DNA from 2 places in the Priestia sp. JNUCC 25 genome. Region 2 is predicted to be linked to the other one. Evidence: a T-box and tRNA genes for the amino acid it is inferred to sense, from the RefSeq annotation. Region 2 holds a T-box; the other holds one or more tRNA genes.
The links. A T-box is a leader RNA that pairs with one kind of tRNA and senses whether it is charged. The one in region 2 lies ahead of ileS (isoleucine--tRNA ligase), so its partner is inferred to be a tRNA-Ile.
Positions count from the first base shown of each region.

Region 1 (15,768 bases), 240 kb from region 2:
CTGAAATTGAACGGGCCCCAAAAGACTAAGCAAATCACGTTTTTTTGCTTTTGTCCTCATAAATGATTGATTGAGAGATTGAGCAAATGTTTCTAGTGTGGATGAATAGTGTATAGGAATAGGAACGAATGCTACTTTTTTTGTCATGTATACGCTATAAATATAAAGCGACATAATTTCTGAGTCATTTACGCTGCAGCCTTTTTCATCATATAGAGCAAATGTTTCTCCATCTTCTTTAATCTGAATACAAAAAGACAGCTTATTTCGTTTAATTATTCGTTTGATTTCTTCTGTTTTCTCCCATTTGTTTAAAAATAAAACGTGGACACGAAGACGCTTACATAATAATTCGACAACTTCCTGTATAAACGGCGAACAAATCACGCCAATCCTCGTACTGTCTTCTAATAAAATATGCTGATTAATTGATTTTACTAAAGCATCGCAATATTCTTCCCTGATATTTCCTATGCTTGTTTCTTTAAGTGAAACAGAAGTTGTTATGTTTGCTTTTTTAGCTTGAAGGTACATCCGCTCAATCTTTTTTTCAATAAGCTGATTAACTAATTGCCCTTTCTTATCATATATTTCTAAAAAGAGGCCGCTGTTTTTGCTATCCACACCAATATAAATACCAATGCTCGCTTGTGAAGTCATCATGTAATATCGAAATACCGGAAGAGCTTCTTTTTTAATATCATACACAGCTGAATGATTACTCCGTAAAAAAGAAAAGCATTCTTTGCGAAGTTGAATGGCTTCTCCTTCATCATCGCTTGCTAGACAGAACGACCCTTGGTGTTTGCATACAAGTAATAACGCATTGTATAGTCTTTCTCGATCAACAGATGAATGTACATACAGGCGACCGTTTTTGAAGATAGAAACATCTGGTTTTACAGAAAGTTGAGGTAGCACTTGATTTTCAGCTACTGTATCTTGGACATACGTAGTCATTGCTTGAACATTTACATAGGGACCTATCGTAGCGTTGTATAAAAACGATTCTGCCCCCACCGTTACGTTTTGAAGCAAAATCGTTTTATCGACTGCAGCATGTGCTTCTATGATACTATTGGTTCCGATAATCGTGTAAGGACCAATTGAAGCACCTTTTCTAATCACCACATTTTCTCCTACGTAAACCGGATCGTAAATAGTCACCCCTTCTTCTATAAGCGCGTCATCTGAGACAATACTTTCCTGTCTATTGCCAAACCACTTCCTCCACAAATCATAGTGTGCTTGACGATAATGGTGGATTTGCCCAATATCAATCCAATAATCTTCCGTTACAAAACTGCACACAGTATGATTATATTCCAAAAGAAGCGGGATAATGTCAAAGCTAAAATCTGTAGGACCATAAGAATTCACGTAATCAAGAACGGATTTTTTGATCACATACACTCCCGTATTAATCAATCGGCTATTGGCCTGTTCGTAGGTCGGTTTCTCTACAAATCCCGTGACTCGATGCCCTTCATCTATCGTCACCACTCCATAACCCCGCACGTCGTTTACTTCTTTTGTAACAATGGTCATTTCGCTTTTTTGTTCATAATGAAAATGAATAACGTCTTGAAGATTAATTTCTGTTAAGGCATCTCCACTAATAATAATACAGTCTTCCTCAATAAAGGCCTCTGCTCGCTTAATTCCGCCCGCTGTTCCAAGAGGCTCTTTTTCGATAAAATAAGTAAGCGTCACTCCCCACTGAGAGCCATCCCCAAAGTATTCAATAATTTGTTCATGCCTATACTGCAGCGTAATCCCAATCTCTGTAATTCCATGTTTCTTAAGCAGTTCAATGCTATATTCCATCACAGGTTTATCGTAAAGCGGCAGCATAGGCTTTGGAATCGTATAGGTCAAGGGCTGCAGTCTTGTTCCTTTACCGCCAGCAAGTATAATGGCTTTCAATTTTTTGCCTCCCTCCTTTTTTTATCCTGGCAAATGTGATGTTGAAACAGCTTACTTGTATCAATAGCGATTTTTTCCCAGCTAAACATAGTTGTTGCTTTTCTATACCCATTTTCGCTGATTTTCGCAGCCGTTTTTTCATTTTTTAACAAAAATTCAATACAGTTGATTAATTCGAGCGTATCTCCTCGGGCAAACGTCAGGCCCGTGTCGAAATGTGAAACAATATCACTTAGACCTCCTGTATCGGCAACGATAGTTGGCTTCTTGGCTACCATCCCCTCTAAAGCCACAATTCCAAAAGGTTCATATAGACTTGGAAAAACAACCATTTTGCAAGCTTGAAGAAGCTGATTTCGTTCGTTATCGGTAATGTATCCAATAAAATACACGTATTTGTCTAATTGCTTTTCACTTACCTGTGTTCGAAACTCATGAAGTAAAGGCCCTTTTCCTGCCACAACGAATTGAACATCTATTTGTTTTTTCTTAAATAGTTCCGCTGCTTCAATAAATAGCTGAAATCCTTTTTCATATACAATTCGTCCAATTGAAAAAATAATAGGGGCCTTTCTAAAATTATATTTCTTTTGTAAACTTTCTTTTAACCGCTCATTTACTGCGTCGACTACCAGCTGCTTGTCAATTCCATTTGGAAATATAGCAATTTTATCTTGCTCTACGTGAAATAAAGTGATTAATTCTTTCTTCATATAGTCGCTGCAGACAATGATTGAGCTTGATTGTCGAATCAGCTCCTCTTCTTGCAAGTGAATTTTCTGCTGCATGTCATTATGAATACCATTATTGCGCCCATGTTCTGTTGCATGAATGGTCGTAATTAGCGGTCTATCCGTTTTATCTGCTAAACATTTTGCAGCGGATGCAACAAGCCAGTCATGGGCATGAATAACGTCAAAAGACAGCTTGTAGCCTAACTGCAGTCCTCTAAGAGCCATAGCCACGTTCAAACTGTTTACCCATGTCAAAAAATCCGGATGATGAGGCTGCAGGCTTTTAACTCGGTAAACGTGAACACCGTATAAACGCTCATATTCCGGCAGCCCCTCTACATACGTTGTTAATACACTAACATGATGGCCCGCCTTTGCTAACGCTCTGGATAAATCAAATACATGTCGTGCAAGTCCTCCGATAACTAGAGGAGGGAATTCCCATGCAAGCATTAAAATGGAGAGACCGCCTTTATATTGATTTACTGATAAAGCCGCCGGCTCTATCTCTTTTGTAGGGTATAAAAAAGAACTTCCTGAAAGAAAACTGTTTTCGCTATCCATCCTTGGATTCTCTTCGTGACAAAGAAAATCAAATAGTTTTACTTGCCTTTCGTATTCATCTCTGACTTTTTCAAAATTATAAAGCCAATCGCTGCTACTTAAAAGGAGCCACTGTCGGTAGATAGCATTCACCACGCTAGGATGTTTAGAATCGATAAAATCTAGCATCGCCTCTGACTTCTGTACGGTTGAAATAAACAATTGATTGTTCTCACTAACAAATTCAGCGCTTTTTGTTGCACCGTAGAGTGCAAGAGTTTCGTTTTGATGAAACTCTATATCCCTCGCGTAATCTAAAGGATATTGAAATGTACCGCTTGCTGCTTGTATTCGCTGAAAGCCAAGCGTGTCCTTAGCCTTCAAATCCAAAACAGCGCTCGCTTTATTCATTGTTCCTTCCTCAACTTGTTTTCCTTGCTTAGGATATGGAAACAAGATAATGCCAGCAGGCGACTTTTTTAGTTCATCTGTTGATGACTTCACAAAGGTATAGCGCATTTCATGAGATTTTAGGAGCATATCTACTTGATGAGTATACTCTCCTTGCTGTATAAAAAAACCGACGGGCTTTTTTTCAAAAAACTGTTGAAAAACACGTATTGCTTCTGTAATTTGGAGATTTAATGTTTGTTCGGTTTTAAGGGTGGAAACGAACGCGTTCGTTACGGTAGTAGGAATACATTCCATCATGTCATGCTGAAAGAAATATTTGCAGGCTGAGAACAAGCTCCCGTTCCACTTTTTTAAAAAAGTGAGTGCTCTCTGATGCTGCCGGCTTGAAAACTGGTGTAAATATTGAGCGTAACGAGTGTTAAACTCCTCGTCGTTTAATGCGTTCAAAAACACACAAGACATCACAGCTGTTGCACCTATCAATTTCTTAGACTCAATTTGATCTAAAAAAGGGATGAACTCGTTCGTTACTTGTTCAAACAGCGGATACTCACTCTCTGTTTGAAGTACATGTAGCAACGGACAATGCATATAAGTTAAAAAAATACAGTCATCACTATTCATATTGCTTCTTCACCTGCTCCAAGTCATTTGAATATAAGGAATATGTGCTAAATTCATTTTGAACACCCTGGTGAACTTTTACAGGTTCGTACATCCAGCCTAACGAAGTTACATTCACTTGTTCATGTTGTTCTTTCATCAAATAAACTGGATTCGAACGAAGAAGGGAAAAAAAACTTCCTTCTTTATCTTGAATACCAATATCTATTACATACGTGCGCTCACTTTCCAAGCTGTTCATAAACATGAAGTCTTGCTTAGGAGTAAGACCCTTCATATAATAGCGGTGTGATTCATGGCCGTTAAAATGAAGACCTGTTATATCATACGTACACATAGCTAGATTCAATTCTTCCCACCGTGTCGAAAACATACTTTCTACCATCTCTCGAATATGCTCAGAAAACGACCAGTGAACATAAATACGAGATGAGTCAAGCTGAGTAGCTATACACACATTTAAGTTTTGAATAAGATTAGCAGCCACTGTTTTATCACTTCGTTTCTTAGAATGTTTTTTCTACATATAAATGCCGTATAAACTTATTAACATCTTACCATTCAGAAAAAGTTGCCACAATAAACGCAATTTGTCGATTTGTGTTAAAAATTCAGGTTAACATAGTAATTATAATTTACTAACAAAAAAACCTCTTCGCTTATTAGAAGAGGTTTTTCTACTATTCGTTTAAGTCGTAGCGTTTGCCTTTTACAAGGTAAAATACGCTTTCTGCTACGTTAGTGGTATGATCAGCCATACGCTCTAAATAGCGGGCTACAAATAAAAGCTGCGTAATTTGGTTCATAGCCTCCTGCTTTTCTTTAGCAAGACTTAAAAGTTCTTTGATTGTTATTCCGTAAAGTTCATCCACTTGATCGTCCATTTCCGCTACTTTTTTAGCCAGCACAAGATCTTCCTCGTGATAAGCTTTTAACGAAAGGCTCAACATTTCAATCGAAATATCGTGCATTTTCTTTACGTGTTCTAACGGCTTAATTAATTCTTCGTTTCCAATTCGTATAGCTGATTTTGCTACGTTAACCGCAAAATCTGCCATACGCTCAACATCCGAAGCAATTTTAATTGCCACAATGATACGTCTTAAATCGATAGCCACCGGCTGCTGCTTTGCGATCAGTAAGATAGCTAGGTCATTAATTTCTTCTTCTAAGTCATCCACGTATGAATCGCCGTCGATAATTTCTAGCGCCAGCTCAACGTTGCTTGTTTGCAACGCTTCAATTGATTTTGATAGCGCCTCATGCGTTAAGCGCCCTATTTCTAATAATTTTTCACGTAATATCTTTAAATCACCATGAAACTTTTCGCGTACAACCACTCATCCCATCTCCTTGTATGTCTTAACCGAAACGACCTGTAATATAATCTTCTGTGCGTTTATCAGATGGCATTGAGAAGATTTTATCTGTTTCTGCGTACTCTACCACTTCTCCATTTAAGAAAAATGCTGTTTTATCTGAAATACGTGCCGCTTGCTGCATATTGTGGGTAACAATAATAATGCTGAAGTCTTTCTTTAATTCTTGTACTAACTCTTCTACTTTTAATGTTGAAATTGGATCGAGCGCAGAAGTAGGCTCATCCATTAAAATAACGTCAGGTTCAATTGCCAAGCAGCGCGCAATACAGATACGCTGCTGTTGTCCACCTGACAACCCATTTGCATTTTGATTCAAACGATCTTTAACTTCGTCCCAAATAGCTGCTCCTCGTAAACTTTTTTCAACAATTTCATCTAGTTTTTTCTTGTTGCGAACGCCATGAATTCTTGGACCGTACGCAATATTATCATAAATAGATTTCGGGAACGGATTTGGCTTTTGGAAAACCATTCCTACTTGCGTGCGCAGCTCTTCCACGTGGTACGATTTATCAAAAATATTTTTCCCTCTATACTCAATCTCACCTGATGTACGGACAATTGGAGTCATTTCTACCATACGATTTAACGTTTTAATATATGTTGATTTTCCGCAGCCTGATGGACCGATGATCGCGGTAACTTCGTTAGCATGAATGTCTAAATCAATATTTTTTAAGGCATGTGTGTTGCCATACCATAAATTCAAACCTTTTGTTTTATATACAATTTCTTTTGTTTGCGGAGTATTTACTTTTTCTTTGTTAGTCAATTCCATTGTTATTGCCATTGGATAATCCTCCTTCATCGTCTTTAACCGTTTTGAGCACAATAAAAGTCTCTCTATGTCTATTTAATATCTATTGTTTACTATCAGTGTAAATAAATACGAGAAGCCGAAACGCTTCCCCTTATTTTGATCATTTCTATTAATCCTTACACTTACAGAATAATAGCCGACTATTAATTGTGTTTTAACTCAATGTAAAGCTTTTGTAAACGAAGGTCTATCTGCGTGTTTTTTAGGTAAAAAACTAGTTCTTACGACCCTTAAATTCAATAAAAAACCATATATGTAAAGATTTTTAACAAAAAAAGAAGAGGTAGAGACATAACTAAATCAACTCAATCTAAAGATGGATAAATTAGATAAATAAGCCAGTATGAATTACTTCCGACACCACTGTTGATTTTCGTGCAAGACTTCGCTTTCCACGAACGGCCGGTGAGTCTCCTCGTCGCTTCGCTTTTCCTGCAGGAGTCTTCACCTTGCCCTCCAATCAACCGCTAAAAGCACCTACATACACGAAATCTACGTTCACCCTACAAATAAAAAATCCGAACAAAGTTGATTCTTAACCAACTTTGTTCGGATCTTAACTTCAATTAATATGTTTTTGTTCCAGCCTCTTTAATTGGCGTCGTTTGCAATGACAGCCTGTTGATTCTCTTCTTGGTCTTTTACTTCTTGTTCACCTTTTTTCTTTAAATCAAAATACGTATCGAGCGCAGAACGAGCAAGCTCTTTTGTAATGGTATTTGGTGCACTTGGCACAAATGCCGATGGTACCACCACAGCTACTGCAATTTCAGGATTATTTGCCGGAGCAAAGGCCACAAAGTTTGAATTATTAACTTTAATAGGGTCCCCTCCGCTTGGGTTTTTCTCATAGGCTTGTGCCGTTCCTGATTTACCAGCAGGATTATAGTTCGCTGTATGGAAAGCTGCATACCCTGTACCGCCTTGTTCTTGCGTAACGCGCTTAAAGCCACTTTGAACATCTTTAATGTATTCTTCTTTCATCGTGATACGATTTAACACATCAGGCTCAAATGAATGCTGCGTACCGCCAATTTCATCGGTTTTAATCGTTGGTTTTCGGATTTCTTTTACTAGCTGCGGCTTAATGCGATACCCTCCATTAGCTATTGCAGAAGTATATTGAACAAGCTGCAGCGGCGTGTACGTATCATACTGACCAATTCCTAAATCAAGCGCCGTACCTGGAACATCGCTTCCACCTTGGACACCTGTTGATTCGTTATCAAGGTCTATGCCTGTTGATACGCCTAAGCCGAACTGACTGTAGTAAGAACGCAGTTCGCTGAATGTATCAGGTTTAATCGGTAAAGTCATGTTTTTATGATACTGTAACCCAGCCATAGCCATTACCGTTTTAAACATAAATACGTTGGATGAATATTTTAACGCAGATGAATACGTTAAGGGTCCTAGCCCTTCAGCCTCAGCTGATTTTTTAACCGGTGTTCCTTTAATTTTTAACGGTTCATCAACGAACACTGTGTTTGGCTTAATAGCTCCTGAATCTAAGCCGGCTAAAACCGTTGCTCCTTTTACAACAGAGCCCATTGTATAAGATGTTGAAATATTCCCCAATGAAAAATCTTCTATTTTAGGCGCCCCAGTCTTCTTATCAATGGTGTATTTTTTACCTGCCATTGTTAAAATTTCTCCTGTGTGAGGATCCATCATAATAACAAAAGCACGGTCTAAAAATTGCGTTCCTTTCATTTGCTTTTTAGCTAAAAGCTGGTCCGTAATTTGTTTTTCTACTGCTTTTTGAAGCTCCATATCAATAGTTAAAACCAAATCACTGCCGCGTTCACCTTTAGACACTTGAATTGTATCAAGGAGATTTCCTTTTTTATCTGTTACATATTGAACTTTTTCTTTTTGACCGCTGAGCTGGGCTTCGTATTGCTTCTCTAAATAGCTCGTCCCAACTTGGTCATTTCGGCTATAGCCTCTTGACAAGTAATACTGTACTTTATCTTTGGGCAGTCCTTCGTTGGCAGATGATACATTTCCAAGCAAAGTACGGAGAGTACTGTTTTCTGGGTATGAGCGATCCCAATACGTTGTTGTATCAACACCTGGAAGTTCATCTAAGTGCTCACTTACAACGGCATACTCTTCATTTGTCACACCGCTCTTAACAATTTGCGGGGTGTTAGAGTAACCTGCCTCCATTTGGCGCTTAATAGCGAGAACTTCTAAATCACTCTTTAGACTTTCTAAATCTTTTTTAGAGATGCGGTCTAACTGATGTTGATACAGTTCGTCATCAGTCATTTCACCATCTTGAACTTTTTTGCGATCAGCTTGCGTAATTTTCTGTTCCGCTTCTTTAGGGTGAAGCATAATCCAATAATCCTTCATATCGCGTTCTGTAATTTTTACCACATTTTTAGCATCTTTATTCTTTTTATTTTCTGGAATATCAATCACATTTGTGGTGTAAGGAACATCGATCATAGTGGCTAACTTTTTAGCGATGCGCAGCCTTTCTTCAGCTGTATTTCCTTGAAAACGAGTATATGTAATCGTATTTAAAGAGGTATTATCTACAATTACGCGGTTATAACGATCGTACATTTTCCCTCGAGGAACAGGCGTACTGACCGTAACGTCCTGTGTTTTTTCGACTTCTCGTTCGTAATTCTCACCGTACACAATTTGAACAAGTCCCAACCGCAAAATTAATACGGAAAATAGGGCAAATACGGTCAAGAAAAGTAAGTTCACACGAAAAGGCACGTGACTTTTTCTTCTTTTTTTCTTTTTCATACCAACACCTACACTTTATAAAACATATATACCATAACACCATAAAATCAGACATTTAGCAAATAAATAGACACCTGGCAGGTGCCTATTTACACAACGTATTTATTCTAAAAGAAAAGCGAAGCATTTTCCATAGTACAAATGAAGGAGCTGACAACACTCTAAGCTGGAGACTCTCCGTCTCCTTCATTTAATACCGGAGGAGTAACAGTCGTTTCTTTTTTGTGCAGAGGCTGTGAGATATGTCTCACACAAAAATAAATGATCGTATGCCCTGCTCCAACAATAGCTAATAAAATGGGAATACTTTTTGCTTCATCAAAAATTAGTACAGCTATTAAAAATAAAGATATGGAAACGACGCGCCCGATATTCAGAAATACTTCTCTGACAACAATGTATTCAATTCTTTTTGAAACAACGTCTTTTGCTCGTCCAATCACATCGTACGTTAGAGAAATGAATGGAACCAACAAAATAGGATAGGCAATGGCAATACAAACAGCATATATAATTAACTTTGGATACGATAAGTTAAAGATAAGCAAAAAGACTGCTCCATAGAGAAGGAGGCCTCCTGTGAAGATAAACCGAAGGCGATTTTTTTGCTTAATAAACCTTGAGGCAACATAGTATCCTACAAACGCAACCGCTGAATTCACCAGTCCATATGTTCCTAAAGCTAATTCACTTCCCGTCGTAATAAATACCATGACGGATACAACAAAAATGAACGTACCTTCACGCAACCCTTGAAAGAAATGAGCCTGCAATATTCGATTCCAGTCTTTATTGACTTTTCGTTCAGCCCATACTTCTTTAAATTTGTATACTCCTTCCGCTGCGCGTCTTGTAATAAAAAAACTAAGCACAACGGCACCGATAAACAATAGCAGCGATACACCAAACACAATTTTATACCCAAGTGATTCATACAAAGCGGAAATAACAAAGCCCGCTCCTAAAGGACCAATCATCCCTGCAAAAGAGTTTAAGATCCCTAAAAATCCGTTGAAAAAGTCTCTTGTATCAGGTTCTGTAATTTCAAAAGTTAGCACATTAAAAGCTAGCCAATAAAAGCCGTATCCTATACCCAGCAGTCCACCAAGCAATACTAAATACTCGGCTGCGTTAGCTCCACTGACTAATACAGCGATATAAAAAACAGCTAAAAAAGATACACCTAACCTTAAAACCACAACCCGGTCAATTCGTTTGGCCCATTTACCTGCTAAAATAAACGTAAGCGGCTGAAGCACCACTACCGCTAAATTATAAATAGCGAGATCCGAAAATTCGCCTGATTGTTTCCACAGATAAATGTTAACAAACGAATTGGAAATTGAAATAGCCAAGGCATAAAGACCGCCTATAATTAAAAGCAAAAGTAAATCTTTACTAACTTCTACATCTCCAACTACTTTTTTTAATAAAGGCATATCAAAAAACTCCTTTTCTCTTCTACACCTAGTGTGTGAAAAAGAAAAGGAGATATGTAAAAGAATTGGAAAACAAAAAAGCCAGTAAAGGTAATAATTACTTTACTGGCTCTTAAATACGTCTTCAGCTTATTTTGCAGCGTCGTAACGCTTAGCAACTTCGTCCCATTTTACAACATTAAAGAATGCTGAAATGTAATCTGGACGGCGGTTTTGGTAATTTAAGTAGTAAGCGTGCTCCCAAACGTCTAGACCAAGAATTGGCGTTTTGCCTTCCATTAATGGGCTATCTTGGTTTGGTGTGCTTGTTACTTCTAATTCGCCGTTGTTTACAACTAACCAAGCCCAGCCAGAACCGAAGCGAGTTTTAGCTGCATTTGCAAATTCTTCTTTGAATTGATCAAAGCTGCCGAATTTGCTAGCGATAGCGTCTGCTAATTCACCAGTTGGAGCACCGCCGCCGTTAGGGCAAAGGATTGTCCAAAATAATGAGTGGTTCGCATGACCGCCACCGTTATTGCGTACTGCTGTACGGATATCTTCAGGAACAGCATCTAAGTTTGAAATTAACTCTTCAATACTTTTGCTTTCTAAATCCGCTTTGCCTTCAACAGCAGCGTTTAGATTTGTAACATATGTGTTGTGATGTTTTGTGTGGTGAATATTCATTGTTTCTTTGTCGATATGTGGTTCCAGTGCATCGTATGCATAAGGTAGTTCTGGTAATTTGTAAGCCATGAATAATTCCTCCTTCAAAATATGTAAGCATTTTGGCGCAAAAGCACCATATACGTTTAGATTAGCAAATTTACCCTACTGTTTCAAATAAAAAGTTCCTAATCCATGATTTATATTTACCTAATTCCCATTCGCTATTCTTTTAAACATAAAAAAAGCTTCTTTTTCTCAAAAGAAGCTTTGAATAGACAATAGTATGGCGGAGGAAGAGGGATTCGAACCCCCGCGGGCTTTAACACCCCTGTCGGTTTTCAAGACCGATCCCTTCAGCCGGACTTGGGTATTCCTCCAACCCTATAAATGGTGGACCCTGCAGGACTCGAACCTGCGACCGGACGGTTATGAGCCGTCTGCTCTAACCAGCTGAGCTAAGGGTCCACATGGCTCCACAGGTAGGACTCGAACCTACGACCGATCGGTTAACAGCCGATAGCTCTACCACTGAGCTACTGTGGAACAATATGAATTATGTATGTCACAAACGCAAATTGGAAAATAGCGGCGGAGGGGATCGAACCCCCGACCTCACGGGTATGAACCGTACGCTCTAGCCAGCTGAGCTACACCGCCATGGCTCCACAGGTAGGACTCGAACCTACGACCGATCGGTTAACAGCCGATAGCTCTACCACTGAGCTACTGTGGAACAATATAACATTTACTAGCGACATTAAAAATTTAACATGTTTCTAGCCTAAAGTCAATATATTATTTTAAAACAGCGTATAAAAAATAGGCAATCATCAGCAGTTGAATAAATCCTTTTGAAATAGCGCCACTAAAAAAGCCAATAACCGAACCTACTCCAATTTTTACTGCGTTGCTAATTGTGGTCCGATGAACAATCAGTTCTCCTACAATCGCTCCGATAAACGGCCCTAAAATAATTCCAAATCCCGGAATGACAAACGGACCCACAAGCAGCCCAACTGTACTTCCCCAAACACCTGCTTTAGTGCCTCCGAATTTTTTCACACCAATAATATTAGCTATATAGTCTGCTAAAAAAAGTGCGACAACTAACAATCCTTGTATCACCCAAAATAACCAGCTATAGGAGCTAAAATCATAAAATAAACCGTATATAACAAATCCTAGAGCTACAAATAGCACGCTTGGGATGATAGGATAAACCAACCCAACAAACGATACAACAAAGCTAATGATAATTAATGCCCAACATAAAATAGCCATGCCCGCACCTATCCTTTTTATTATTACTATTTATCATACAATAATCACTCCTATAAAGAAAGACCTTGCACGACGAGTCCTTCCTTTATTTTACTTTCGAATACCTCTTCAAATAATGATTTTCGAGTGTACCTCTGCAATATTAACAGCACGGTCCTCAAGCTACCCGTAATATCCTCAAAAACAATGACGGCAAAACCTGTACATATACGCATAAGATGTGCTTGTGACAAAACGCTCCACCGCATCATTGTAATTGGTAACGGTTTCTAAAATCTATTGTAAACCTTAAATTTTCGCTATAAAATAAGGTATAATCAGAATCTTCAATAAGAGGAGGCTTTACAATGAGCATGCTGAAAAAGATGGCATGGAGTTTTACTTCCTTCAAAAAAATAAGGTCGCTTCGCTTTGAGCATACGAATAAAACAATTGGCTTTGTGCTGTTTTTAACATTTATTTCTTTGCTGCCTACATTTTTCTTTATGACTTTGACGATTGTAAACGGCTATCATATCGCTACTACAGATCTTCCGAAATCTGTTCCTTCTTTTTCTATTTCAAACTCACAGCTTACGTCAAGTCAACCTTTCACAAAAAAAGCAAACGGTACCGCTTTTATCTTAAACCCCTCACAGTCTATTGAACGGTTTCATTCCCCTGCTCATGCAATTGGTTTTTTAAAGGATGGAATTTACATCACGACTAATTCACAAACACAAACGTATTCATATGAGTTGCTAAACTGGCATCATAAAGATAAAAATGAACTGCTAAACTTGCTTCACGAACAAAAATTTTCTTTATACATACTTGTCCCTATCGCTATGCTTTTACTGTACGTATTAACATCTGGACTAAACTTCCTTTCTATTACCTGCCTTGCTTATCTTGGAAAACTGATTGGACTCATTACTAAAAAGCAGCTTCCTTTCAAGCAGCTATGGGCACTGAGCGCTTATAGTACGGTAGCCTTCACGCTGCTTTATACGCTTTTTGAAGCTTTTTCTTTGTCTCTAGCACTACATAGCTCTCTTTACTGGATAGGAACATTCTTCATTTACTTGTTGCTCGTCACAAGGGTTCCTATAAGAAAAAAGGTAAAACCTAATAAAGATGCTGGGACAAACATATTTTAGTTGAAGGAAAATCCAAACGAGGAATCTAGATTCTTGATAGAGAATCCAACTCGTTCGGATTTTTTTATTGATATGGTGAACGCAGGTTTCATGTATGCGGCTGCTTCTAGGTGGTGATTGGAGTGATTTAGTTAAGTCTCAGCCTCTTTATTTCGGTACAACTTTTCTTCTTCCCATTGCAGAAGAAAGAATTTTCAACTGATACAAAACCCACAAACCTCCTGCTGTGAGCAGAATAAAGCTATAAACAAACATCAGCCTTTCAGCATGCATCCACACTTCAAAAACAACAGGTCCCAACGCTACTCCTAAAAATCTCACCGTTCCATAAATGGATACAATAAACCCTCTTTCTTCGTCTGAAGCCGCTGAAGTAATCATCATATTAATACACGGAAGAACAAATCCTAAGCCGCCAAAGGCGACTGTCAAACAAAACATCAGCACAGGAAGCGTATAAATAATCGTTAATACTCCAAACATTAGGAATAAAAGAGTTATCCCTACTATCATTAATTTTTTCATGAGCTCTAGATCTGTTTTGATGCGTTGACCGGTCCAGTAAGAAACGAGCGTCATCGCACCAAGAGGAAATAAAAAAGCGGTTCCTTTAAAAAAACCGTCTATATGATACGTTTCCTCTATTAGAAAAGATAAGTAATATAAAATGCCAAATAATAAAAACAACCCTAATCCCCCGACAAAGAATAAAGGAAAAAGCGATTTTCTTTTATCATAGACAATCCCAATAGCTTTCTTTAAATATTCTTGAACAGATACTGAATCCGAACCTGTTTTCCCTTCTCTCACATACATCACTATACCTACTAAAGCAGCACCTGCAGCTAAAGGATAGACAAAAAACGCGGCATACCATACGACGAGTGCTGCCGATGCTCCAATTATCGGTGCAACCACTTTTCCAACTCCGTTATACACTTCTAAAATCCCGAGGACTTTTGCTCTTTTTTCCCCTGTAAATACATCTCCAGTTAATGCCATTGCCAACGTTGTAGTACCTGCAGCTCCAATCCCTTGAATGACTCTGCCTGCCATCAACACAGCAAAGCTTCCAGAAGAGAATGAAGCACTACTAGCAGCGATGATACTACCTATTATCATCATGACGAGTGAATATATGATTAACTTTTTACGCCCATACCGGTCTGATAAAATCCCTACAGCAGGGATACACAATGCGGCTGGAATCGAAAATGCACTCAGTATCAAACTGGTTTGAACTCCGCTTAAATGAAGTGACTTTTGAATGCTTGGCAGCAGAGGAATGAGCATGGAATTTCCCAGCACCATGATTAAAGGCAATAAGCCTAATGAAACAATCATTAATTTTTCTTTCAATTTTCGTTCTCCAATCATATTTAAGTAAGACAAGCATAGGCTTTACACATAAGCAAAAGAATGAAGGAGGAGCATAATGAAAAAGCTATGTGCATTAGCCGCTTTCGCTTTTATCGGATATATTTGTCACTACGACATTAAATACGGGACCATTCCCACTGCTACTGAAGCAGTTCAAGTCAGCAAAGCGCAGCCTGCAGAAACAAAAGCCGCCAGCTCTTCTTCCACCTATACAAAAATAAAAATTAAGCCAGGCGATACAGTTTTGTCCGTCATTGAGGAGCTTACAAAAAAATCGATACCGGTTTCTATGAACCAAATGATTACAGACTTCAAAAAGTTAAATAACGGTACAGCGCCTGAGGATATTCAAATTGGAAAAACGTATAAGTTCCCTATTTACAAGTAATGACAGCATTCTTCTTGTCAAGATGGGATAGTCATTGTTAAAATAGCTAAGGTAGTACTTTCTACTAGTTATTTTGTTCATAAAGAGTTATTCTATTAATGAATTCAAATTCTTGATTTCATTTTGAAGGAGAGATTATCACGTGAGTGAAATTATACATCGTACAAAAACACGCCCGGTTAAAGTTGGAGATTTAACAATCGGAGGCAGCAACGAGTTAGTTATTCAAAGTATGACAACCACTAAGACACATGATGTTGAAGCAACGGTTGCAGAAA
Region 1 is NZ_CM132211.1:4,309,009-4,324,776, forward strand. It holds gene JNUCC25_RS22630 (sugar phosphate nucleotidyltransferase) at 1-1,926, opposite strand, end outside; gene JNUCC25_RS22635 (glycosyltransferase) at 1,923-4,241, opposite strand; gene JNUCC25_RS22640 (DUF4912 domain-containing protein) at 4,234-4,728, opposite strand; gene phoU (phosphate signaling complex protein PhoU) at 4,922-5,581, opposite strand; gene pstB (phosphate ABC transporter ATP-binding protein PstB) at 5,604-6,401, opposite strand; gene JNUCC25_RS22655 (hypothetical protein) at 6,769-6,891, opposite strand; gene JNUCC25_RS22660 (peptidoglycan D,D-transpeptidase FtsI family protein) at 7,035-9,212, opposite strand; gene JNUCC25_RS22665 (MFS transporter) at 9,374-10,651, opposite strand; gene sodA (superoxide dismutase SodA) at 10,781-11,389, opposite strand; tRNA gene JNUCC25_RS22675 (tRNA-Ser) at 11,587-11,679, opposite strand; tRNA gene JNUCC25_RS22680 (tRNA-Ile) at 11,691-11,767, opposite strand; tRNA gene JNUCC25_RS22685 (tRNA-Asn) at 11,771-11,845, opposite strand; tRNA gene JNUCC25_RS22690 (tRNA-Met) at 11,886-11,959, opposite strand; tRNA gene JNUCC25_RS22695 (tRNA-Asn) at 11,961-12,035, opposite strand; gene JNUCC25_RS22700 (DUF456 domain-containing protein) at 12,098-12,583, opposite strand; gene JNUCC25_RS22705 (DUF1189 domain-containing protein) at 12,931-13,722, shown strand; gene JNUCC25_RS22710 (MFS transporter) at 13,870-15,081, opposite strand; gene JNUCC25_RS22715 (hypothetical protein) at 15,158-15,490, shown strand; gene ispG (flavodoxin-dependent (E)-4-hydroxy-3-methylbut-2-enyl-diphosphate synthase) at 15,642-15,768, shown strand, end outside.
Region 1: it has a tRNA-Ile gene. The T-box ahead of ileS (isoleucine--tRNA ligase) is inferred to sense a tRNA for this amino acid. The anticodon was not compared.

Region 2 (15,768 bases):
GAGTTGATGATTTGCGAATGAAAAATATTACATTTGATCAGCTGGTAGATGTGGAAATTATTTTAAACGAACAGACGCTGTCGATGAAAGGACTTATTGATAGTGGAAACCAGCTTGTAGATCCGCTGACGAAAACCCCGGTTATGATTGTTACAGCAGATTCTTTAAAAGAAATATTGCCTGAAGGCTTAATGGAATTAAGCAAAAATGTCCAATCCTTTTCACACAGCGAAGATATTGATCAAGAGTGGTATTCAAAAGTCCGCTTTGTCCCTTATCGAAGCGTGGGCCAAGCCAATCAGCTGCTGCTTGCTCTAAAGCCAGATATGGTAAGGCTTGTGCATCAGTCCAATACGATTGAAGTCACTAAAGTATTAGTAGGTATTAGTCATACAACGCTTTCAGTGGAGAAGCAATATGAGTGTATTGTTCATCCGAAGCTTATTGTTATTGGAGAAGTAAGTTCCGCATCGTAAAAGGTGTGAACAAATAAAGGAGGATACAGAATGGCTACATATCGAATTCGATTTCAATTATGGTGGTACAAATTATTAATTAAACTTAAGCTAAAAACAGATGAAGTGTACTATATAGGAGGAAGTGAAGCTCTTCCACCCCCTTTAACAAAAGATGAAGAAGAAGTGCTCTTAAAAAAACTTCCATCAGGAGATGAAGCAGCACGTTCGCTGTTGATTGAGCGTAATTTGCGACTTGTTGTTTATATTGCCCGCAAGTTTGAAAATACGGGAATCAATATTGAGGATTTAATTAGCATCGGCACCATTGGTTTAATTAAAGCAGTAAACACGTTTAATCCTGAAAAGAAAATTAAGCTAGCGACGTACGCCTCTCGCTGTATTGAAAATGAAATTTTAATGTATTTGCGCCGCAACAATAAAATTCGATCTGAAGTTTCATTTGATGAGCCGTTAAATATTGATTGGGATGGAAACGAACTGTTATTGTCTGACGTGATGGGAACCGAAGAAGATATCATCACAAAAGACCTAGAAGCCAATGTAGATCGAAAACTCTTGTTGAAAGCACTGCACCAATTAAATGATCGTGAAAAGCAAATTATGGAGCTGCGTTTTGGGCTAGCCGGCGGGGAAGAAAAAACGCAAAAAGATGTAGCTGATATGCTAGGCATTTCTCAGTCTTATATTTCAAGGCTTGAAAAACGAATTATTAAACGGCTGCGAAAAGAATTTAATAAAATGGTTTAAGTAAAAAAGCTGATTGTATAAGGGCTGAGAAGCATCTTATACAATCAGCTTTTTTAGTGGAGAATTGTCAGAATTGTAAAAGTGCATATTTTTTCCTTCTGAGGAGATACTGAATTCAGAACATCATCTCCTGTTAGGAGGGAAAGAGTTGACAAGAAATAAAGTAGAAATTTGTGGAGTAGATACTTCGAAACTTCCCGTATTAAAAAATGAAGAAATGCGAAAGTTGTTTAAACAAATGCAGGCTGGAGATGGAACAGCAAGAGAAAAGCTAGTAAGCGGAAATTTACGTCTCGTACTCAGCGTGATCCAACGTTTTAACAATCGTGGAGAATTTGTTGATGACTTATTTCAGGTTGGATGTATTGGATTAATGAAATCCATTGACAATTTTGATTTAAGTCAAAACGTGAAGTTTTCTACATATGCTGTCCCAATGATTATAGGGGAAATTCGCCGCTATTTACGTGACAATAATCCAATCCGTGTTTCTCGTTCCCTTCGTGATATTGCTTATAAAGCTCTTCAAGTTCGTGAAAGACTTATGAGTGAAACATCCAAGGAACCTACAGCTGAGGAAATTTCAAAAGTCCTAGAAGTACCGCATGAAGAAATTGTGTTTGCTTTAGATGCTATCCAAGATCCGGTTTCTCTATTTGAACCTATTTACAATGATGGTGGAGACCCAATCTATGTCATGGATCAGCTAAGCGATGAACGCAACCGTGATTCAACTTGGATTGAAGAAATTGCTTTGCAAGAAGGTATGAGAAGATTGAACGAGCGAGAAAAACTAATTTTACGAAAGCGCTTCTTTCAAGGTAAAACACAGATGGAAGTGGCTGAAGAAATTGGTATTTCTCAAGCGCAAGTTTCTCGTTTAGAAAAAGCTGCTATTAAACAGATGAATAAAAATATTCAAAGTTAACAAAAGCTATCTAAACTGGCAGCTGCTCGCGTTCATACAATTAATACCATCCACTTTATTTGATGTTCAACTTAATAAGCATCGTGTCTATAAAAACAGACACGGTGCTTATTTTGTATGTATCGATGTATAATACATGACCAAAAGATATTCATATCAGATTTCCTATTGCTGTGAGGACTTCTAGCTACTCATTGAGAATGTCTCTTGCTAAAAAGCTGTGTAATTAGTAAACAAAATGCCTATAGAAAGAGAATGGCAGAGAAAAAAATAAGCTTTTCCTTCATGAAATGAAAATTTGAAAATATACATAGGCTAAGGAATAAAGTTGGCTATAGGAGGAGAGAGCATGTTAAAGATTTCAGAATTTCAGCTGAAAGATGTAGTGAATGTAGCTGATGGCAAAAAACTTGGAAATGTAGGGGATATTGATATTGACTTAACAACGGGAAAAATACAGGCCGTCATTATCGGAGGCTCTCGTGTATTGGGCTTCTTTGGAAAAGATGATGAAATTGTGATTCCGTGGAAAAATATTGTGAAAATTGGTTCTGATGTCATTTTAGTACGTTATAAAGACGCATTTCAGCCTGAAGAGAATTAGTTTTTTGTCAACAGCACCTAGCAATCTGTGGTACAATATGTGAGAACAAATGAAACAAGGGATGTGTCACATACATGAATCCTGAGCCATTAAAAAAAAGTCATCACGAGTCGTTTATGTGGCTGAGCCCTTGGGTAGAAAAGAATGATATGCTTGTTGCTGGTTTCACCACAAAAAATGGTGGTGTGAGTAAACCTCCATTTGCTTCTTTTAACCTAGGGCTTCACGTAAACGATAACGTAGAAGATGTTATTACAAATAGAAAAATTTTAGCAGCCGAACTAGACATGTCTTTTGAAAGCTTTGTATGTGCTGAACAAGTACATGAAGCAACTGTTCAAAAAGTAACAAAAGCCGACTGTGCAAAAGGAATCTACAAGTATGAAGAGGGCATAAAAGCAACGGATGGCATTTATACAAATGAATCTGATATTTTGTTAGCTTTATGTTATGCAGATTGTGTTCCGCTGTACTTCTATGCGCCTGATCACCATTTAGTTGGTCTTGCTCATGCTGGGTGGAAGGGAACAGTGAAAGATATTGCAGGAAATATGATTCGACGTTGGGTAGAGCAAGAAAATGTTCCGGTTGAAGATATTTACGTGGCGATTGGCCCTTCGATTGAAGATTGCTGTTATGTTGTCGATAACCGCGTCATTACACAAGTAAACGAAGTAGTTGGCCAAAATGGATATCAAGAAGTAAGCCCTGGACAATACGCGCTTAATTTAAAAAAAGTCAATAAGCTGCTGATTCAAAACGCAGGCGTATTGCCGGAACGAATTTTAACATCGTCGTATTGTACAAGCTGTGAAGATGACCTGTTCTTCTCACATCGCCGCGACCAAGGGAAAACAGGACGCATGTTTAATTTCATAGGCTTTAAGGAGGAGTAATTACATAGTGACAGCTAGCGTAAGTGAAAATCTAGAAGCAGTTCAACAAACAATTGCTGAAGCGTGTAAAAAAGTTAATCGAAATCGAGAAGATGTAGAGCTGATTGCTGTAACAAAATACGTTTCCACAAAACGAGCAGCAGAAGCAGTGGATGCAGGCATTTTACATCTCGGAGAAAACAGGGATGAAGGTCTTCTAGAAAAGTATGAATCAATCGGTGAGAAAGCGACCTGGCATTTTATCGGAAGCTTACAAACAAGAAAAGTAAAAAATGTGATTGATAAAGTTGACTATATTCATTCACTAGACCGATTATCTTTAGCAAAAGAAATTGATAAACGTGCAGAACATCGTATAAAATGTTTTGTACAAGTTAATGTTGCCGAAGAACAATCAAAGCATGGCCTTGCTGTAGAAGATGTAATTCCATTTATTCAATCTCTTGAAGCATTTGCAAATATCCAAGTGGTCGGATTGATGACAATGGCCCCTCACACAGATGATGAGTCTACGCTTCGCAGCTGTTTTAAAGGTCTAAAGAAATTGCAGAATCGCATACAAGAACTAAACTTGCCATATGCACCGTGTACAGAGCTATCAATGGGAATGTCAAACGATTATGCAATTGCAATTGAAGAAGGAGCAACATTCATTCGACTAGGAACCACGTTAGTTGGGAATGAACGTTAAGGAGGTGTAATTCAAGATGAGTATGAAAAATCGCTTTAGAAGTTTTTTTGCTCTTGATGACGATACTGAATATGTAGAAGAACATTACGAAGAAGAAGAGTCGGTAGAAGAGCCTGTACAGCAGTCGAGACCAGCGAAAGCTAGTCAGCAGCCGAATCAGCAGCAAAACGTGATTAGCTTGCAAAGCGTTCAAAAATCATCAAAAATGATGCTTTGCGAACCTCGCGTCTATGCCGAAGCACAAGAAATTACGGATCATTTAAAAAATCGTAAAGTCGTAGTTGTGAATTTACAGCGCATTCAACGAGATCAAGCAGTGAGAATTGTCGACTTTTTAAGTGGTACAGTTTATGCTTTAGGCGGGGACATTCAAAAAATTGGAACCGACATCTTTTTATGTACACCTGATAATGTAGACGTAAGCGGAAGCATTTCAGATATGATGGGAGAACATGATACAACAAACGTAAAGAGGTGGTAGTTTTTGGACATCGTTTTTGGGATTCTTGGAAAATTAATTGGGCTTTACTCATGGGCACTAATTATTTACATTTTGATGTCTTGGGTACCCGATGTAAGGGCGTCTAAGTTTGGTCAGCTGCTTGGCAGTATTTGTGAGCCTTACTTAGAGCCTTTTCGTAAAATCATTCCGCCTATTGGCATGATTGATATTTCACCTCTTGTCGCAATCTTTTTATTGCGATTTGCGGAAAGAGGCGTGTATTCACTTAATAATGTGGTGGGGTTTATTTAAAAAAGGAATCGCTGGATTCCTTTTTTACATACCAATAGTAGGAGTAATAATATGTCTATTTATGAACATTTTAGGCAAGAAGAACATGGATTTATTGACCAGGTTCTTCAGTGGAAAGAAGATGTCCTACATCAATACAGCCCAAAATTAACGGACTTTTTAGATCCAAGAGAGCAGCAGATTGTGACGGCTATTGTCGGGACTGAAGGAGAGGTTCAAGTTTCATTTGATGGTGGACAACCGTTTGCTGAACGCAAGCGTGCGCTGCTATACCCGGATTACTATGTACCTGAAAGCGAAGATTTTCAGTTGCATATGTATGAGCTCAATTATCCTAAAAAGTTTGTGACGATTGAACATCCTCAAGTTCTTGGTTCGGCGATGTCCTTAGGACTGCGCCGTTCAAAATTTGGCGATATTTTGGTCGCGGGAGACGATATTCAGCTTGTAGCTGCAGAGGAAATTTCTTCTTATATTGAGATGAATTTAACATCAATTGGAAAAGCCAAAGTTTCACTTTCTTCTATTCAAAGGGAGCAGCTGCATGTGGTAAAAGAAGAGCTGATTGAACACGTTTATACAGTTTCTTCAATGAGGCTTGATGTTTTGCTGTCGACCATTCACAATTTATCAAGACAAAAAGTCCAGCCGTTTATTGCAAATGGAGCGGTAAAAGTAAATTTTAAAGTCATTGAACAGCCTTCTTTTGAATGTCATGAAGGTGATATTTTGTCACTTCGTGGTCACGGCAGAAGTCGTATCGTTTCACTTGAAGGTAAAACAAAAAAAGAAAAATGGCGAATTGTTGTAGGAAAGCAGAAATAAAGAAATCTACTAGCAGGAAATTTTAAAATTATGTCGAATAAACCATTACTAATGACGTAATGAGACAACACGGAGGTGGCCTAGATGCCTTTAACCCCTTTGGATATTCATAACAAAGAGTTTAATCGCGGATTTCGCGGATATGATGAAGATGAAGTAAATGAGTTTCTTGACCAAGTAATTAAAGACTATGAGCTGGTAATGCGTGATAAAAAGGAGTTAGAAGGAAGAGTATCTGAATTAACAGATCGTCTTGGACATTTTACTAACATCGAAGAAACGTTAAATAAATCAATTTTAATTGCTCAAGAAGCAGCGGAAGATGTGAAGCGAAACGCTGAAAAAGAAGCGAAGCTCATTATAAAAGAAGCAGAAAAAAATGCGGACCGTATTATTAATGAAGCACTGTCTAAGTCTCGTAAAATTGCGATGGACATTGAGGAGACGAAAAAGCAGTCTAAAGTATTTAGAACACGTTTCAAAATGTTAATCGAAGCACAGCTTGAAATGTTAAACAGCGACGACTGGGATCAGTTGATGGATTATGAGATGCCAGCGCTAGAAGAAAAAATTGACTAGTCAAGACATCATCTTGACTTCTCACGTTTTGTTGTCATATAATTTGGTAACAGATGAAATTTCATATCTAACAGTACGGAGACAGGGACAGTAGCTTTTTTAGTTTGTCAAAGCGAATCGAGGATGGTGTGAGCTCGATAACAAACAAAAAAGTGAAAATCACCCTAGAGTACCATTGCTGAACTGATGATAGTAAGCAGTGGCGGTTTATTCACGTTACGAATGCAAAGAGGATTTGCGTGCAGCAAATCTACTAGGGTGGTACCGCGGGAGGCCTTCTCGTCCCTTTTTGGGATGAGGAGGTCTTTTTGTTATGGTACAAAAAGATATGAAATTTACGTTTTTTTTGGAGGGTAAAACATGGAATATAAAGATACATTATTGATGCCAAAAACTGAATTTCCGATGCGTGGAAATTTACCGAACCGCGAGCCTAAAATGCAAGAACAGTGGGCTGAAATGAATATTTATGAAAAAGTACAAAAACGTACGGAAGGCCGTCCGCTATTTGTCCTGCATGATGGACCTCCATATGCGAATGGCGATATTCACATGGGACATGCATTAAATAAAATTTTAAAAGATTTTATCGTTCGCTATAAGTCGATGTCAGGCTTCTGCGCACCTTATGTACCAGGCTGGGATACACACGGTTTGCCAATTGAAACAGCTTTAACAAAAAATAAAAAAGTAAACCGCAAAGAAATGACGGTAGCTGAGTTCCGTAAGCTTTGTGAACAGTATGCTTGGGAACAAGTAAACGGCCAGCGTGAGCAGTTCAAGCGTTTAGGCGTACGCGGAGATTGGGATAATCCATATGTAACGCTTCAGCCACAGTACGAAGCGCAGCAAATCAAAGTGTTTGGTGACATGGCGAAAAAAGGCTACATCTACAAAGGGTTAAAACCTGTGTACTGGTCCCCTTCAAGTGAGTCTGCTTTAGCAGAGGCGGAAATCGAATACTATGACAAGCGTTCAGCTTCTATTTACGTAGCGTTTAACGTAAAAGATGGTAAAGGTGTGCTTGAACAAGATGAAAAATTCATCATTTGGACGACAACACCATGGACAATGCCAGCTAACCAAGGGATTGCTGTCAATCCTGAGCTTCAGTACAGCGTAGTTGAAGCAGATGGAGCGAAATATGTAGTGGCAACTGAACTGATTGAAACAGTTGCTAAAGAAATTGAATGGGCTGACTATAAGACGCTTCGTACGGTAAAAGGTTCAGAACTTGAGCGTGTAGTAGCTGAGCATCCAATCTACAAGCGCGATTCTTTAGTTGTTCTTGGCGATCACGTAACAACCGATGCTGGTACTGGGTGTGTTCATACAGCACCGGGACACGGGGAAGACGACTTTATCGTTGGTCAAAAATACGGTTTGGAAGTTCTTTGTCCAGTCGACAGTAAGGGTCATATGACGAATGAGGCGCCAGGATTTGAAGGATTATTCTATGATAAAGCGAATAAGCCGATTACAGACAAACTAGAAGAAGAAGGCGCGCTGTTAAAATTAAGTTTCATTACCCACTCATACCCACATGACTGGCGTACAAAGAAACCAACAATTTTCCGTGCAACGGCACAGTGGTTTGCGTCTATTAAAGATTTCCGTGAAGATTTATTAAAAGCAGTAGAAAAAACAAAATGGGTGCCTACTTGGGGTGAAACGCGACTTTATAACATGGTGCGTGACCGCGGAGACTGGTGTATTTCTCGTCAACGTGCATGGGGCGTTCCGATTCCGGTATTTTATGCTGAAAATGATGAGCCAATCATTACGGATGAAACAATCGAACACGTATCAAATCTATTTAGAGAGCATGGATCAAACGTATGGTTTGAGCGTGAAGCAAAAGACTTGCTTCCAGAAGGCTTTACTCATGAAGGAAGCCCAAATGGCCGCTTCACAAAAGAAACAGACATCATGGACGTATGGTTTGACTCTGGCTCTTCACATCAAGCTGTTCTTGAAGAGCGTGAAGACTTACAGCGTCCGGCTGATTTGTATTTAGAAGGTTCTGACCAATATCGCGGCTGGTTTAATTCAAGTCTTTCTACAAGTGTAGCTGTAACGGGTGAAGCACCTTATAAAGGGGTACTTAGCCACGGGTTTGCTTTAGACGGTGAAGGTCGCAAAATGAGTAAGTCATTAGGAAACGTTGTAATTCCAGAAAAAGTAATGAAACAACTAGGTGCAGATATTTTACGTTTATGGGTAGCTTCTGTAGATTACCAAGCTGATGTTCGTGTATCTGATAACATTTTAAAACAAGTAGCAGAAGTATATCGTAAAATCCGCAACACGTTCCGTTTCTTACTAGGAAACTTAGCGGACTTTAATCCAACAACTGATGCTGTAGCCGTTGAAGACCTTCGTGAAGTAGACCGCTACATGCTTGTGAAGCTGAACAAATTAATTGATAAAGTGAAAAAATCTTATGATTCATATGAATTCTCAAGCATTTATCACGCAGTGCATAATTTCTGTACAATTGATATGAGTTCATTCTACTTAGACTTTGCAAAAGATGTATTGTACATCGAAGCAGAAAATAATGTAGAGCGTCGCAGCATTCAAACGGTCCTTTATGAAACGTTATTATCGTTAACGAAATTAGTGTCTCCAATTCTTTCTCATACAGCAGACGAAGTATGGGTTCACATTCCAAATGTAACGGAAGAAAGCGTGCAGCTAGTTGATATGCCAGAGGTTCAAGAAATCGAAGGAGCAGATCAATTAGTAGAAAAATGGGATGCATTCATGGAGCTTCGTGATGAAGTATTAAAAGCGCTAGAACAAGCTCGTAATGAAAAAGTAATCGGTAAGTCTTTAGAAGCAAAATTAACGCTGTATCCAACAGCAGATACGAAAGAACTGTTAGCATCTATTTCTGAAAATGTAGGTCAACTCTTCATCGTTTCAGATCTTGAGGTAGCGGAAGGTGAAGCACCTGCTGAAGCACAAAAATTCAGCTATGCTTCAATTGTTGTAAGTAAAGCAGAAGGTGAGAAGTGTGAGCGCTGCTGGGTTGTATCACCAACAGTTGGCGAAGATCAAGATCACCCGACCTTATGTACACGCTGTGCGGATGTTGTAAAAAATCACTACGTTCAGCAGTAATTAACAAAAACACGTCCTTTTTGGGCGTGTTTTTTGCTGTACGAAATTCCCAAATACAATGGTATAAAGCATTTAAAGCCTTAGGAAAAACTTGTGTTGTAGATTCGATGGAAAACTCGGTAAACCTAACATCATTAATACTTCATCTTATCAGCACAGGAGGCGTTTGCATGTATGAAAATTATCTTTCCATTGGACAGGAATTAGCTCTTATTAAAGAAGAATTACAAGATCGCCTAGTGAGATATGCTACAGAACAATCTGGTTATATAGATGAAAAGGAACGTTATGTAATAGAAATGATTAAAGCAGATTTAAAAGATGTAGAACACGCGTTAGCAAAGCTTGACGTTGGTGCGTTCGGAATTGATGAACTAACTGGCGAAGTGATGTCTATTCATAAATTAAAAGTAATGCCGACGGCCCGCACAAACGAAGATTTATTTGTTTTATGGTGAGAAGCGAGAAAAAAAATGAATTATGTGCTAAAATGCTTTAGTATGGATTCGTTTGATTTTATTGCGGGAGGAAAACGTTTGTGTTTTATTATCTTATCGCTTTAGCTGTTATACTTATTGATCAGGTAACAAAATGGATGATTGTAAAAGAAATGTATTATGGACAAAGCATCACCGTAATTGAAAACTTTCTTTACATTACCTCTCATCGTAACAGAGGAGCCGCGTGGGGGATTTTACAAGGACAGATGTGGTTCTTTTATCTCATTACGGTGGTTGTGGTAGTCGGTTTAATAATTTATATTCAAAAGCTCAAAAAACAAGATAAATGGTTCGGTATTGCGCTAGCATTAATGTTAGGCGGCGCCATTGGAAACTTTATTGATCGAGTGGTCCGTAAAGAAGTAGTTGATTTCGTAAATACATACATCTTTACGTATGATTTTCCGATTTTTAACGTAGCTGATTCGGCACTTGTCGTCGGAGTAATCATCATGTTTATTATGACGCTGTTTGAAGGGAAAATGAAGAAGGAGCACAAAGAATGAATGTAATTGAAACAGTTATAAATGAAGAACAAGCAGGAGAACGTATTGATAAAGTACTTTCGACTGTAAATGCAGAATGGTCACGTTCACAAGTGCAGCAGTGGATTAAAGAAGGTCACGCAAAAGTGAACGATAAAACCGTCAAAGGAAACTATAAATGTAAAACAGGAGACGCTATTATTATTGAAGTGCCGGAACTAGAAGAGCTTGATGTGGTAGCGGAAGAAATGGATTTAGATATTTATTATGAAGATCAAGATGTGCTTGTTGTAAATAAACCTCGCGGCATGGTTGTACATCCAGCTCCTGGTCATCATAGCGGCACGCTTGTAAACGGCCTAATGGCTCACTGTAAAGATTTATCCGGTATTAACGGCGTTATGCGCCCTGGTATCGTTCATCGAATTGATAAAGATACATCCGGTTTACTTATGGTTGCAAAAAATGATTTAGCCCATGAATCACTAGTTAGTCAGCTTGTAGCTAAAACAGTGACGCGTCGTTATAAAGCTATCGTTCACGGAGTAATTGCGCACGATCACGGTACAATTGATGCGCCAATCGGCCGAGATAAGCAAGATCGTCAAAGCATGACGGTGACTGATGAAAACAGTCGTGATGCAGTGACGCACTTTACTGTATTGCAGCGTTTTAAAGATTTTTCACTGGTCGAATGTAAGCTAGAAACGGGGCGAACACACCAAATTCGCGTTCATATGAAGTATATTGGCTTTCCGCTTGCCGGGGATCCGAAGTACGGACCGAAAAAAACGCTTCCGATTGACGGACAAGCGCTTCATGCAGGCGTATTAGGCTTTATTCACCCTCGTACAAATGAATATATGGAATTTGAAGCACCGGCTCCAAAAGAGTTTAATGAGATGCTAGAGCTTATTGAAAAAAGAAGTTGACAACTGCCATAAGTGATGGCATACTTGTATTAACTTAATAAGAACCTTTAAGAACAGTCCAGAGAGGCTGAGAAGGAAACGGTGCAGAAAAGGCATACTTATAGCCTTTTTGAAGAAATATGTCTAAAACCAAATCCTCTTGCCTCAAGGCAAGAGGATTTTTTTATGTCAACAACTTGAGGTGAAAAACAGTGAACGTAAAAGCTACCGTACTTGACGAACAGGCTATTCGCCGCGCTTTAACTCGAATTGCACATGAGATTATTGAAAAGAATAAAGGAATCGAAAATTGTGTGCTAGTGGGGATTAAAACGCGAGGTATTTATATCGCAAAACGTTTAGCAGAACGAATTGCACAAATTGAAGGAAATACATTGCCAGTCGGAGAACTAGACATCACGCTTTACCGAGATGATTTATCGAAAGTGACAAGCAATGATGAGCCTCTCGTAAAAGGATCAGATATTCCGACAGATATTGCAAATAAGAACGTCATCTTAGTAGACGATGTGTTATATACGGGCCGTACGGTTCGAGCAGCACTTGATGCACTGATTGATATCGGCCGACCTGAACTCATTCAGCTGGCTGTTTTAGTGGATAGAGGGCACCGCGAGCTGCCGATTCGAGCAGACTATGTTGGCAAAAACGTACCGACAGCTAAAAGTGAAAAAATTGCGGTGCATTTAATGGAAGTAGACGAAAAAGACCACGTGTCTATTTACGAAAAATAAATTATATACCCTTTTAAATGGTAGTCCCGTGAGGCTGCAAAAGGGGGGTCACTATACAAGGAAAACTATACTGCGGTATAGCGTCTTCCTTGTATGCTGAAAACCTCTTTGCCTCTGCGTAAAGAGGTTTTTTAATAGTGATAGGAGGAAAAACATATGAGTCAACAACGAGATTTTGTACTTGATATACATGATAAACCAAAAGCTGTAAATTGGTTAACATTGAGTCTACAGCATTTGTTTGCAATGTTTGGGTCGACGGTGTTAGTGCCGTTCCTAGTCGGGTTCAGCCCGGCAATTGCTTTGATTTCAAGCGGGGTAGGAACGCTCGCTTTCCTGCTCATTACAAGAGGTCAAATTCCTTCTTATCTTGGTTCATCGTTCGCGTTCATCACGCCAATTATTTTCGCAAAAGCTTCGTTTGGACCTGAAGAAACGATGGTTGGCTGTTTCTTAGCCGGACTTGTTTATGGAATTGTTGCTTTGATTATAAAAGGAACAGGAATTAATTGGATTATGAAGCTGCTTCCTCCGGTTGTAGTAGGACCAGTTATTATGGTTATAGGCTTAGGACTAGCTAATACAGCAGTAGGCATGGCTATGAACGATGCAAAAGGAAATTACAGCTTAACTTACCTGATGGTTGCACTTGTGACACTAGCGATAACCGTTGCTTGCTCAATCTTCTTTAAAAATATTATCAGTCTGATTCCGGTACTGATGGGAATTATCGGCGGATACATCTTCGCTTATACACAAGGATTGGTAGACTTTTCAAAGGTAGTGAAAGCAGAGTGGATTGAAGTACCTCACTTCTACGTGCCGTTCGTCACATACACGCCGTCCATTTCATTAGGGATTGTGCTTATCATGGTACCTGTAGCAGTCGTAACACTCTCAGAACATATCGGACACATTCTCGTCTTAAATAAGATTGTGGATCGAAACTATATTGAAAAGCCAGGGCTGCACAGATCGATTTTAGGAGACGGAGTAGCAACTATGCTTGCTGCGCTGATCGGCGGACCGCCAAATACAACATACGGTGAGAACATCGGAGTGTTAGCCATCACAAAGGTGCTTAGCGTATTTGTGATAGCAGGAGCAGCAGTCTTCGCGATTTTGTTCGGGTTTGTCGGCAAAATCAATGCTCTTATTTCAAGTATACCAACGCCGGTCATGGGCGGGATTTCAATTCTCTTATTCGGAATCATTGCTTCATCAGGCTTGCGCATGATGGTGGATGCAAAGGTAGACCTTGGATCAAAACGAAACTTAATGATTGCTTCGATTATCTTAGTGTTAGGAATCGGAGGAGCACACTTAGATATCTCAGAACATGTAAAGATTGATAGCATGGCACTGTCTGCTATCATGGGAGTTCTGCTGAATCTAGTTCTGCCGAAAGAGAAGATAAAAGAAGCAGAAAACGTTCAACAAACGTCAGTACGAAAAATTTCATAGAACGCCTTTTAATTGAAATCCAGAGAGGTTTCTAAGGGTGTGTGAAAAGCGCGTTATAGACGAAGCTTGTTTTCTTACACCCTTTCTAAGTTAGAAAGGGTGTTTTTTATAAAGAAATGCGAGGAAAGCAAAAATGGAGGGAATCGATATGAAACATTTAGTGACAGTCTCAACACTAGAAACAAATGAAATTCTAGAGATTTTAGACAGCGCTGAAAACTATCGAACGAATAAACAAGGATGGAAACCGGAAGAGAAAATGTTTGTTGCCAACTTATTTTTTGAAGCGAGCACGCGTACTCGATGCAGCTTTGAAATGGCAGAACAGCAGCTAGGATTAACAACAATTCCGTTTGAAGTAACAACTTCAAGCGTCCAAAAAGGAGAAACGCTTTATGACACGATTGAAACATTAGCTTCAATCGGCGTTCAGTCAGTTGTTATTCGCCACCCGCAAGATCGTTATTATGAAGCACTGCAGGAAAAAGTATCGATTCCCATCATTAATGCAGGAGACGGATGCGGTCAGCATCCAACTCAGTGTCTGCTTGATCTACTGACGATTCGCCAAGAGTTCGGCTCGTTTAAAGGATTAAAAGTCGCAATAGTCGGAGATTTGCGACATAGCCGCGTAGCGAGATCGAATGCTGAAATGCTGACAAAACTAGGGGCGACCGTATATTTTGCGGGACCTGAAGAATGGAAAGATGAAGAGAACAGACACGGTACATATCTTGATATCGATGAAGCAATCGAAACGGTCGATGTTGTGATGCTGCTGCGTATTCAATTTGAAAGGCACGAAGAGAACACTTCAGAGCTTGCACAGAACTACCACAGCCGCTTCGGATTAACCGTTGAACGAGAGCGGAAAATGAAATCACATAGCATTATCCTTCATCCAGCTCCTGTAAACAGAGGAGTCGAAATTGCAGATGAGCTCGTTGAATGTGAACGATCAAGAATTTTTAAACAAATGCAAAATGGCGTGTACATTCGCATGGCAGTATTAGCAAGAGCGCTACAACCAATTGAAAGGGGACTTAATAATGACAACAATTATCAAAAATGCTACATGGTTAAATGAAGGGAAAATTGAAAAAGTCGAACTGAAAATTGAAAATGGTGTAATTGCTGAAATAGCTTCACACATCGATGTAGAGAATGAAGAAGTCATTGATGCAGGCGGGAACTTCTTATCACCGGGTTTAATCGATGTCCACGTTCACTTGCGCGAGCCAGGGGGAGAAAAGAAAGAAACGATTGAAACGGGTACTCTAGCAGCGGCAAAGGGCGGTTTTACAGCAATTGCTGCAATGCCAAACACGCGTCCAGTTCCGGATACTGTTGAACAAATGGAGTGGGTAAACAAGCGTATTGAAGAAACAGCACATGTTCGCGTATTACCATACGCATCGATTACCACTCGCCAATTAGGAAAAGAACTAACGGACTTTGAAGGCTTAAAAGAAGCGGGCGCATTTGCTTTTACAGATGATGGAGTAGGCGTTCAGTCAACAGGAATGATGCTGGAAGCGATGAAAAAAGCCGCTTCATTAAATAAAGCAATCGTTGCACACTGTGAAGATAATGATTTAATCAACAAAGGCTGCGTCCACGACGGAAAATTTGCAAAAGAACATGGACTAAACGGTATCCCTTCTATTTGTGAAGCCGTTCAAATTGCACGAGATGTACTGCTTGCTGAAGCAGCAAACTGTCACTACCATGTGTGTCACGTAAGTACAAAAGAATCCATTCGCGCCATTCGGGATGCAAAAAAAGCAGGAATTCGCGTAACCGCAGAAGTAACGCCTCATCATTTACTGCTAAATGAGGAAGACATCCCTGGGCTTGATTCAAACTTTAAAATGAATCCGCCGCTTCGAGGAAAAGATGATCAACAGGCATTAATTGAAGCTTTATTAGACGGAACGCTTGATTTTATCGCCACTGATCATGCACCGCACACAGCGGACGAAAAAGCAGCAGGCATGGAGCTTGCGCCGTTTGGGATTGTGGGA
Region 2 is NZ_CM132211.1:4,072,837-4,088,604, reverse strand. It holds gene spoIIGA (sigma-E processing peptidase SpoIIGA) at 1-476, shown strand, start outside; gene sigE (RNA polymerase sporulation sigma factor SigE) at 507-1,226, shown strand; gene sigG (RNA polymerase sporulation sigma factor SigG) at 1,375-2,154, shown strand; gene JNUCC25_RS21435 (YlmC/YmxH family sporulation protein) at 2,504-2,758, shown strand; gene pgeF (peptidoglycan editing factor PgeF) at 2,833-3,654, shown strand; gene JNUCC25_RS21425 (YggS family pyridoxal phosphate-dependent enzyme) at 3,662-4,345, shown strand; gene JNUCC25_RS21420 (cell division protein SepF) at 4,362-4,826, shown strand; gene JNUCC25_RS21415 (YggT family protein) at 4,830-5,099, shown strand; gene JNUCC25_RS21410 (YlmH family RNA-binding protein) at 5,151-5,924, shown strand; gene JNUCC25_RS21405 (DivIVA domain-containing protein) at 6,009-6,503, shown strand; T-box leader at 6,573-6,793, shown strand; gene ileS (isoleucine--tRNA ligase) at 6,864-9,629, shown strand; gene JNUCC25_RS21395 (conjugal transfer protein TraR) at 9,800-10,087, shown strand; gene lspA (signal peptidase II) at 10,168-10,635, shown strand; gene JNUCC25_RS21385 (RluA family pseudouridine synthase) at 10,632-11,546, shown strand; gene pyrR (bifunctional pyr operon transcriptional regulator/uracil phosphoribosyltransferase PyrR) at 11,738-12,280, shown strand; gene JNUCC25_RS21375 (uracil-xanthine permease family protein) at 12,437-13,744, shown strand; gene JNUCC25_RS21370 (aspartate carbamoyltransferase catalytic subunit) at 13,893-14,831, shown strand; gene JNUCC25_RS21365 (dihydroorotase) at 14,794-15,768, shown strand, end outside.